Chitinimonas arctica: one gene and its partner. The protein of the gene in region 1 binds, or shares a complex with, the protein of each later gene. Links are inferred from orthologs where the notes say so. Each region holds a gene or a part of one and is shown on either strand. Other genes may lie near its edges.

What was found. The genes of interacting proteins can lie anywhere in the genome.
Region 2: the proteins of groL (region 1) and metK are in contact, whole or in part, in a cryo-EM structure (PDB 8P4O), measured with the Escherichia coli proteins. The link is inferred for Chitinimonas arctica from one-to-one orthologs.

The regions. Positions count from the first base shown.
Region 1 is NZ_CP041730.1:2,082,418-2,090,355, forward strand. Bases 1-2,968 are described here. They hold groL (chaperonin GroEL), read left to right. Parts: upstream 1-646; coding sequence 647-2,290; downstream 2,291-2,968. Other genes in these bases: groES (co-chaperone GroES), read left to right, coding at 250-540; FNU76_RS09495 (pilus assembly protein), read left to right, coding at 2,579-2,968. Outside these bases: more of FNU76_RS09495, read left to right, coding at 2,969-5,866; FNU76_RS09500 (GspH/FimT family pseudopilin), read left to right, coding at 6,073-6,603; type IV pilus modification protein PilV, read left to right, coding at 6,615-7,094; FNU76_RS09510 (PilW family protein), read left to right, coding at 7,104-7,938.
Region 2 is NZ_CP041730.1:2,765,698-2,768,527, forward strand. It holds metK (methionine adenosyltransferase), read left to right. Parts: upstream 1-745; coding sequence 746-1,915; downstream 1,916-2,830. Other genes in the region: FNU76_RS12495 (lysophospholipid acyltransferase family protein), read right to left, coding at 1-654; FNU76_RS12505 (hypothetical protein), read right to left, coding at 2,014-2,514; FNU76_RS12510 (hypothetical protein), read right to left, coding at 2,665-2,830. UniProt on the Escherichia coli protein: Catalyzes the formation of S-adenosylmethionine (AdoMet) from methionine and ATP.

The DNA of each region.
Region 1 (7,938 bases):
AGAAGATTCTGCGGGCCTGAGCGGCACCGAGACGCCCCGACACCGCGCTGGCGCTAGACCTGCGCTCCAGACATGAATGGCAAAGCTCCAGAGATGAATGGCCAACGACAACCCCGCCCAGCTCTTGAAATGCACCCGCCTCGCCCATATCATTAGCACTCGTTAGCAGTGAGTGCTAACAGCGAACATCGATTTCCTGATTTTTGCCTGTTACGGCATTGCAGATAATCCCCCAAAGGAGCAGACCCTATGAAGATTCGTCCCCTGCACGACCGCGTCGTGATCAAGCGTGTTGAAGCCGAAGAAAAGACCGCCTCGGGCATCGTTCTGCCTGGCAACGCAGCCGAGAAGCCGGACATGGGCGAAGTGGTATCCGTGGGTACCGGCAAGCTGCTGGACAATGGTTCGGTGCGCGCCCTGCAGGTCAAGGCCGGCGACAAGGTGATCTTCGGCAAGTACAGCGGCCAGACCGTGAAGGTCGATGGCAACGAACTGCTGGTGATGCGCGAAGAAGACATCATGGGCGTGGTCGAAGCCTGATCGCCTGCGCGATCGAGTAAACGGATATCCCTGAGCGGCCCTTCCCACGAGGAAGCGCGGCGCCTGGCGCCCCGGCCGCATGGCAACGAATTTGGAGAGTAAGAACATGGCTGCAAAAGAAGTGAAGTTCGGCGACAGCGCTCGCGCGAAAATGGTTATCGGCGTGAACATCCTGGCCGATGCCGTCAAGGTGACCCTGGGCCCTAAAGGCCGTAACGTCGTGCTGGAGCGTTCCTACGGTTCGCCCACCATCACCAAGGACGGTGTGTCGGTCGCCAAGGAAATCGAGCTGAAGGACAAGTTCGAGAACATGGGCGCGCAGATGGTGAAGGAAGTGGCTTCCAAGACTTCCGATATCGCCGGCGACGGCACCACCACCGCCACCGTGCTGGCACAAGCCATCGTGCTGGAAGGCATGAAGTTCGTTGCCGCCGGCATGAACCCGATGGATCTGAAGCGCGGCATCGACAAGGCCGTGATCGCCCTGGTCGGCGAACTGAAGAACATCTCCAAGCCTTGCACCACCTCGAAGGAAATCGCCCAGGTCGGTTCGATCTCGGCTAACTCCGACGCCAGCATCGGCGACATCATCGCCACCGCGATGGACAAGGTTGGCAAGGAAGGCGTGATTACCGTCGAAGACGGCAACAGTCTGGAAAACTCGCTGGATACCGTGGAAGGTATGCAGTTCGACCGCGGCTACCTGAGCCCGTACTTCATCAACAACCCGGAAAAGCAGATCGCTTCGCTGGACAACCCCTTCGTGCTGCTGTTCGACAAGAAGATCAGCAATATCCGCGACCTGCTGCCGGTACTGGAGCAAGTGGCCAAGGCTGGCCGTCCGCTGCTGATCATCGCCGAAGATGTCGAAGGCGAAGCCCTGGCTACCCTGGTGGTCAACAATATCCGCGGCATCCTGAAGACCGTCGCCGTCAAGGCGCCTGGCTTCGGTGACCGTCGCAAGGCCATGCTGGAAGATATCGCCATCCTGACCGGCGGTACCGTGATCGCCGAAGAAATCGGCCTGACCCTGGAAAAGGCCAGCCTGGCCGATCTGGGCCAAGCCAAGCGCGTCGAAATCGGCAAGGAAAACACCACCATCATCGACGGCGCCGGCAAGGCCGAAGCGATCCAGGCGCGTGTTGGCATGATCAACAAGCTGGCCGAAGAATCGACCAGCGACTACGACCGCGAAAAGCTGCAGGAACGTAAGGCCAAGCTGGCCGGCGGCGTGGCCCTGATCAAGGTTGGCGCAGCCACCGAAGTCGAAATGAAGGAAAAGAAGGCACGCGTGGAAGATGCACTGCACGCTACCCGCGCCGCCGTGGAAGAAGGCATCGTGGCCGGTGGCGGCGTTGCCCTGCTGCGCGCCCGTTCGGCCATCGCCGACCTGAAGGGTATCAACCCAGACCAGGACGCCGGTATCAAGATCGTGCTGCGCGCCATCGAAGCTCCGCTGCGCCAGATCGTCCAGAACGCCGGCGACGAGCCAAGCGTGGTGGTTGCCAAGGTGCTGGAAGGCAAGGGTAACTTCGGTTACAACGCCGGTACCGGCGAGTACGGCGACATGGTGGAAATGGGCGTGCTGGACCCAACCAAGGTGACCCGTTCGGCGCTGCAACACGCCGCTTCGATCGCCGGCCTGATGCTGACCACCGATTGCATGGTGGCCGAGCTGCCGAAGGAAGACGGCCCGATGGGCGGCGGTGGCATGGGCGGTATGGGTGGCATGGGCGGTATGGACATGTAATGTCCGTTTAGCCTTGCGCTATCGAGAAAAACCCCGCTACTGCGGGGTTTTTCTTTGCCCGCTTACGGGATAAAATGCCGTTGGTATAGCCATCTCGTCCGCTTGTCAGGCAAGATTCCCTTCCTCCCGGGGGAGCTGTTACCTTCCAGCTCAACGAATCCTGCCACCCGACCGGCGCATGCGCCCCGTGGCAGGCAAGAGTATCCCCGTAAGCGCCGAAGCGCGGCCAGGGACAGATCAGGGCAAATGCATGGCATGGGCCATAGGTATTCAGACAAGGAGCCGGTAATGAAAAAGAATCAGTTCAAAATAAAGGCGCTATATGCGGGGGTCTGCATGGCCATGGCCAGCCAGGTCGCCCACGCCGCCGCCAGCCCGTATCCAGCACTACCGCCCACCCTGTCCTCGGCGGTTACGCCCAATATCATGCTGCTGATCGATAACTCGGCCAGTATGTTGCAAGTCGCAGCAGATCCATCTCCGTTTACGCGCGGGGATCTCTGCCCGGACCCCAACAACAACTGGTCCTCATGCATCAATAATAATACCGGTGGCTGGCGCACTACAATGGATAGCCCTACGCTCACTCCCAATAACAAAATGAACGTTGCCAAGGGCGTGGCTAAGGAATTGATCAGACTAAACCAATCCCTGCGCTGGGGGATTGCCTCGTTCCACGTAGCCAACCCCAATACCATAGGCGGCAGCGAACGTGGTGAAGCTGGCATTATCGTTTCGAACATCCTGCAAGCCGATCAAACCACGGGGGGCGTATCCAATAAGACCATATTGGATAATGCCATCGATAGCTTACGCGGTAGAACCGCCACGCCGTTGGGTGAAGCCTTGCTGGAGGTCACCCGCTATTTTGAGGGCAAAACGTCCTACACCAACAAACCCATCCCCGGCGGCGGCACGACCTATACCAGCCCCATTCAGTACCGCTGCCAAAAGAACTTCACCATCGTATTGACCGACGGCGACTCGACCAACGACGACAGGCTGCCTGGCAGCCCCAATGCTGCGATTTCGTACACCAGATGGAATTCCGCGGGCTCGCAGGAAACCAAGAGTTTCTCCGTCTGCACCGGTGTCAGCGCGAATTGCCCAGCAAGCTTGGAAGGCCAGACCACGACTCCGGGCTTCGGCTCCTCTACGGGTCGCTTCCGCGCGCTGCGTGACGTGGCGAAATACGCCAACGACCTGGATATGAAGCCGGGCTCAGGAAACGACGCCGATGGCAAACCGTACGATGACCCGAAATTCCCTAACCAGAATATGCAGACCTATACGGTGGGTTTCGGGGTGGATAATGACGTTCTGCCCGCAGCTGCCCAGGTCGGCGCCGGGAAATACTATACCGCCCTCGGCCAAGCGGAACTGACCAGCGCCCTGAGCAACGCCGTGTCCAGTATCATGGCAGCCTCCTCGAATGCCGGCGGGGTGGCGGTGCTGTCCGACTTTGCCCAAGCCGATAACTATGTTTACCAGCCCGTTTTCAGCCCCGATGGCTGGTATGGCGAGCTGCGCCGCTATAAATTGCTGCCTGACGGCAAATTCGATTTCACCTCCTTGCTGGAAGCGAATGCGGTGCTGAAGCCGCGTGCCGCAAGCTCTCGCCTTATTTATTCCGCCAAGACGGATGCAAGCTCGACCACGGCTTTTGTCTTTAACGACACGGCAGGGCTCAGCGCCATGACGGCCGCCCAGAAAGCCTTCCTGGGCGCCACGACACCAGAACAACAAAATGTCATCAATTCGCTGCGCGGCACCAATGTCACCAATTTCCGAGACCGGACCAACAATAAGCTGGGCGATATCATCGACGCCCAACCGGTGGTGGTAAGCGTCCCGTTCGGCTACTCCAACGATAGTACCTACACCACCTTCAAGACTACCCAGGCCAACCGTGGCATGGTATTCATCGGCTCGAATGACGGCATGCTGCATGGTTTCAATAAAAACAATATGGAGGAAGTGCTCGGCTACATTCCTTCCTCGGTTTACCCCAACCTCAAGCCCATTACCGACAAAGACTACGGCAACCCCTCTGCGCCGCACGTACACGCTGTGAATGGTCCGTTGCGGCAGGGTGATGTCAAAATCAGCGGCGCCTGGAAAACCTTGCTGGTCGGCGGCCTGGGCCAGGGCGGGCAAGGCTATTATGCGCTTGACGTGACCACGCAACTCCCGTCCCCCTCCGCGCCGAACCCCGGCTCAATACCGGCCCCGACTCCCGCCACCACGGTAAAATGGGAATGGAGTGAAGCCAAGGATAAATCGGTCGGGTATTCCTTCCCCAACTCCATTATCTATAATGTGCGCATGGGGTCCGGTAGCGTCACGCCCGCCGTTGTCCTGACCAATGGTTATGAAAGTGGCTTCGATAACTCAACCGACCCCGCATACGACGACACGGCCAATAGTTCCGCGCTATTTATTCTCAACGCCAATACGGGCGCGCTGATCAAGAAGATCGCCTTGCCCGCCACCAGCACCGGCCTATCGGCGCCGGCCGGGGTGGACTTTGGTCAGGATGGCGTGCTTGACTATGTCTACGCTGGCGACGTCAATGGCAATATGTGGCGCTTCGACCTGACCTCGGCCGACGCTACCGGCTTCAAGGTGGCAACCAACCCCATCTTTACCGCCAAGAAGGGCACTACCGCCCAGCCCATCATCATGCGACCGGCCATCCTACCCGTAAACTATGCCGACGGTGCGCCGCACGGCAATCTGGTCATATTCGGCACAGGCAAGTTGTTGACACCGGCGGATCGGACCGACACCAACGAGCAAACCCTATACGGCATTTTGGACGAGTTGGCAGCCAACCCAACCACGGTCCCCGCAACAAAACTCGTGGAACAAACCATCATGGCTACCGGCTCGGTGGTCGACCCCACCAAGCGCGTAGGCAGTTACCGCCGGGTTTCCGACAATACCTTGGACCTTACCAGCAGAACAGAGCTCAATCTGGGATGGTTCGTCGACCTGACGGACAGTAGCGAGCGGCTGGTCGCATCGCCCATGCTTTACGATGACCGGGTGTTTTTGGGCACGGGCGTGCCTGTGACGGTCGAGAAGTGCGTGGCGGGCGGCAAGGGCTGGATCATGGGGCTGAATCCGATGACCGGCGGCGTGATGAAGACAAAGAGCAACAAACCCTTCTCTTTTGTCGATATCAACAACGACCTAAAATCGACTGACGCCGATATGGTCAACTTCGGCGGCACCAACGCTTATGCCAGTGGCTATGGCCTGGACGGCATTCCCACCGAACTGACCTTTGTTCAGTCGGATCGTGTCATTACCATGCCTACCGTTGCAAATGATGGCAGCACCGCCGGTGGCTCGGTCGCCTTGTACGAAGCCAATTATCAAGCGGTTTATACTGCCAATGCGCCTGCGGGGACACAGGTGGGCCAACCGATACCGCGGCCTGAATCCAAGGACGGCTCCGGCAAGAATTACGACTGTACCGTGGGCACGACCAACTGTCCGCCGACGAATATCCTGAAGGCGCCAGGCGGTGTTCGCGTCGTACCGATCAACTTCCGTCAAATCCCGAGGTAGTAAACCCCCAGGATAGATCCGTCGCTTCGGCCGCGCGGCGCCAACCGTCGCGCGGCCGGCAATACAGCGCTGTAGCAGGATAGAATGTCGGCTTTTTGCGGCATCACGGATGCAGTAACAGGAGCAGCCTTCGGGCCGCTGCCTTATGTAAGGAATGGTGCGCCAGTCGCCCTTATTTAGTCCATTTAGCGGGAAGTACTCCCACCATGACAATAAAGACATACCCATACCGGCCAGGCGGTTTTACCCTTATCGAGGTCTTGATCGTGCTGGCGCTGATCGGGGTCATGACCGCGATCGCCGTCCCGTCCATGGCGCGATACGTGAACAATGCCAAGGTATCCGGCGCCGCCACGGAGATGCTGTACGGCTTGCGGGCAGCGCGTAGCCAGGCCATGGCAACGGGCAATGTCGTTACTTTCTGCGCCGCCAGCGCGGCGAATTCCTCGACTTGCAACACGAGCGGCACTGCCGACTGGGCTAACGGCTGGATCATGTTCTCGACCAAGGGCGGGACCGCATCCGAGGACAAGCGTTCGAATCAAATCAAGGGCATGACGATCACCAGCAGCCAGACCACGGTCAATGCGCTCACCTTTGCCGCCGGTATAGGCTCGACCTCGACGCTTACCTTTACCCTCTGCAAGACCGGCGCCGGTAGCTCGACACCTGGCCGCCAGATTGTCGTCGGTACCAATGGCAAAGCCGTTATCAAAACATATAACACCTGCACCTAGGGAGCCCGAACATGAAGTCGCAACAAGGCAGCTTACTGCTGGAAGCCTTGATTACATTGGCCATATTAAGCATCGGCTTGCTGGGCATCGGGATGCTGCAGGCACGGTCCCTCAACGTCGGCACCGGCAGCTATTACCGCAGCATTGCCTCCGATATCGCCTCGGATCTAGCCGATCGGATCAATAGCAATCGCTCCCCTTTTATAGCCGATAGCGATTCCACCGGCGTCATATCCCCGCCCGAATACGTGATGACATGTACAGGGACAAACACCGACACCCCGTCGTGTGGTGCAGGCACCTCGCAGGCGCAAAAAGATATGATCGCTTTCCACCAAGCAGTGCGGCAGTTACCGGGCGCAACGGGCAGCATCGCCAAGAGCAACAATTCCTACACCATCACTATCACCTGGGTTGACAGCAAGCGAGCCAACACTAGCACCAATACCAACAACAATAGCTTCACTACGCAGTTCGCAGCTCCGGTCTAGGATAAAATCATGTTTGCACAATCTCCAAACAGCCAGCGCGGCTTCAGCCTTATCGAGCTGATGGTGGGTGGTACGGTCGGCATGGTCATGCTGTTCGCGGTTTCGGCGGTTTTTCTCAGCAGCCAGCGAGCATCCCGCCAGCAACGGGCACAATCGGAAATTGCCGAAGAAGGGCGCTACGCGCTGGATACCCTCAAGCGTTTCGTTATGCAGGCCGGCTATCGGCAACCCGACCTCAATATCCCCAGCGCAACCGCCATCTTTCCTCCAGCGCCGCTCAATAGCGAGGCGATAGGATCGACCGGCAGCGATCTGATACTGCGTTTCCAAGGTTATGGCAGCCTGGCCTATGGCTGTGATGGTGCAGCCATCAATCTTGGCACCGGCAACGACTGGAATCAGATGTCCATCGCACTGGATTCCGCCAACAAGAAAATCACCTGCACACCATCATCTGTCGCTACAGGCGGCGCAACTGGCGGAGCCGCCGGCACGGCGGTGGACTTGGTCGGCGGAACGGACTCTGCAGTGAAAGTTACCGCCTTCGAGCTCCAATTCGGCTACGACGATACCACCAACCCCTCCAAATATGACGTGGGTTGCATGTATAGCAGCACCATACAGGGCGATTGCTTGGCCGATAGCTACAAGACGGCCGCCCAGGTAGGCAGCAACTGGAATCGGGTGGTGGCGGTACGGGTTTGCCTCAAGATGGAAACGGTCAAGGACGCATTTGAGGTAAGCACTGCACAGAAAGTACTCAGTTGCACCGACGGTAGTATCGCCTCGCAAAACAGCAAAAAACTGATTCGCACCTTTACCACGACCAGCAGCTTGCGCAATC
Region 2 (2,830 bases), 680 kb from region 1 along the record:
AAACAGCACGGCCGCATGGGTGGCGTGGGCCAGTCGAGGTAGCAAGGTCATGGTATAGGCCGGTTTGCCAAAGAAGCTGGCCCATACGCCGTCGCCGGCTCCGGGCGCCTGGTCGGGCAGGATCACGGTGGCTTCCCGCGATTTGAGCGCTTTCATCAGGATGCGCACACCGGCGGCAGTGGCGGGGGCGGTACGGCCGTTGTCACGCTCGCGTCCGGCTTGCATAAGCGGTTCCAGCCATTTGAGTTTAGGAGGCCGGTACATGGCCGTAAGCGGGTAAGGCAGCCGACTGCTGACGTAGCGGCCGGCGATATCGAAGCCGCCTAGATGAGGCGTGACGAACAAAATGGACTGCTGTGCCGCGATGGCCGCCTCGACATGCTGCCAGCCCTCGCATTGCCGTACCAGTCGGCTGACGGCATCGGCCGGTCTTCCCCACGCTAGTAATAATTCCAGGGCACCCTTGCCATGCTGGCTGATGCTGTCGGCCAGCAAGTAGGTATAATCGGGAAGATTTGCCTGGCGCAGATTGTCCGCCAGCCGCCGCCGATAGTTGCCATCCAGCAGCCAGACCAATACACCGGCGAGGCTGCCTGCGGCATGCAGGAGGAACAAGGGGCAGCGTGCCAGGAGTTTCAATAGTAGGGTCAGCATCTACGTCACAAGTTCATTCGAATCCGCCCATTTTAGCGGGTTTGACCACCCTGCCGCCTAATCGGCGGTTCAGCGACAAGAGGAAAAATCCATGCGCGAGTTTCTGTTCTCTTCCGAGTCGGTTTCGGAAGGCCATCCAGACAAAGTTGCCGATCAAATTTCGGACGCTATCCTCGACGCCGTTCTGGCGCAGGACAAGCACGCCCGTGTGGCGGCCGAGACGTTGGTGAATACCGGGCTGTGTGTGCTGGCTGGCGAGATCACCACTCACGCCAATGTCGATTACATCCAGGTGGCCCGCGAGACCATCAAGAAGATCGGTTACGACAGTTCCGAACTGGGCTTCGACTACAAGGGCTGTGCCGTCCTGGTGGCGTACGACAAGCAGTCGCCCGATATCGCCCAAGGCGTCAATGAAGGCCAGGGCATCGATCTCGACCAGGGAGCCGGCGACCAGGGTTTGATGTTCGGATATGCCTGCGACGAAACCCCCACCCTGATGCCGGCGGCGATCTACCTATCGCATCGCTTGGTTCAGCGCCAGAGCGAATTGCGCAAGGATGGCCGTCTGCCATGGCTGCGACCCGATGCCAAGAGCCAGGTAACCCTGCGCTATGACGCCGATACCGGTCGTCCAATCGGCATCGACACCATTGTGCTGTCCACCCAGCATCATCCGGACATCGATTACAAGGTGCTGCAGGAAGCGGTGATCGAGGACATCATCAAGCCGGTGCTGCCTACCGAGCTGCTCAACGGCGAGATCAAGTATCTGATCAACCCTACCGGCCGCTTTGTGATTGGTGGTCCGCAAGGCGATTGCGGCCTGACCGGCCGCAAGATCATCGTCGATACCTACGGTGGAGCGGCACCGCACGGCGGCGGCGCTTTCAGCGGCAAGGATCCGAGCAAGGTAGACCGCTCGGCCGCCTATATGGGCCGGTACATCGCCAAGAACATCGTGGCAGCCGGCATTGCACGGCAATGCCAGGTTCAGGTGGCTTACGCCATCGGTATCGCCAAACCTGTGTCCATCATGGTCGATACCTGGGATACCGGTAAGATCTCGAATGACCAGATCGTCGAACTGATCCGCCGCCATTTCGATCTGCGCCCCAAGGGTATCGTGCAGACGCTGGACCTGCTGCGGCCGATCTATAGCAAAACAGCCGCCTATGGCCATTTCGGCCGGGAAGAGCCGGAGTTCAGCTGGGAAGCTACCGACAAGGCCGAAGCGCTGCGGGCCGATGCCGGCTTGTAGTCGCGGGATGGGTAGCGGCATCTGACCCAGGTTTTTGGATGCGCGTCGGCTTTCAAGCTGGCGCGCATTCTTTAATTGGCGCCCTGAAGCGTTGGCCGCTAGACCCATTTGTAGAAATCGTTGTACTGCCTGGGCGGCTCGGCATCCAGCTTGCCCTGCGCCAGTTGTTCCATATAGTGGCGCTCATCCCGCCAGGCGCGATAAGCGGTGTTGCAGGCGTAAGTCGATACGAACAGCACGAGCGCCTCGATCCCGGAACAGGTCACGAACAGGATCCGGGTCCAGTCTTCCCAAGGCACGGTGAATGAGAAGACGGCGCATACCAGGCCTGCCGCCAACATAAGCGCAAAACCGATGGTTCGGATGACCGAGCTGCGATAGGTCAGCCGGAGTGCATCCACCAACGGCTCCTTGGCCTTGGCTTGCAATCTGGCGAGATGCGCTTCGGCCTGATCCAGCGTCATGGCAGGCCCGGGCGGGTTATCTTCCAGTTCCTCCAGCCATGCGATGGAGGGGTCCGGCGTTGCGGGATCGCTGTCCGCATGCCACGCGGGGTGGGTCGACACTTCCGGGCTGGAATGGATGGGCGTGACACGCATGATGGGTAGCCCCCTGATAATAAGATATTAATTGCTCACCCTAATCGAACACTTGGCTGGGCGCTTTCGTTTTTTGTACGTTTCTATAAGTTAACGACAATCGAAGGCGTGGTCGGTCGCTGAGGAGCTTTAAAAGTGATATGAAGGGGTTTAGCTTCGTATGTATTTATATGAGGGAGGGGCCACTCCCGCTAGCCATTGTTGGCGAGCGTGATAAGCCTTATAGGCGGATATCGCGGCGGTAAACGCGAGAATGCCGATTGTAGCGATCTCGGCGCCCCGGGTAAGGAAAGGAGCATTATTGAAATGTATCACG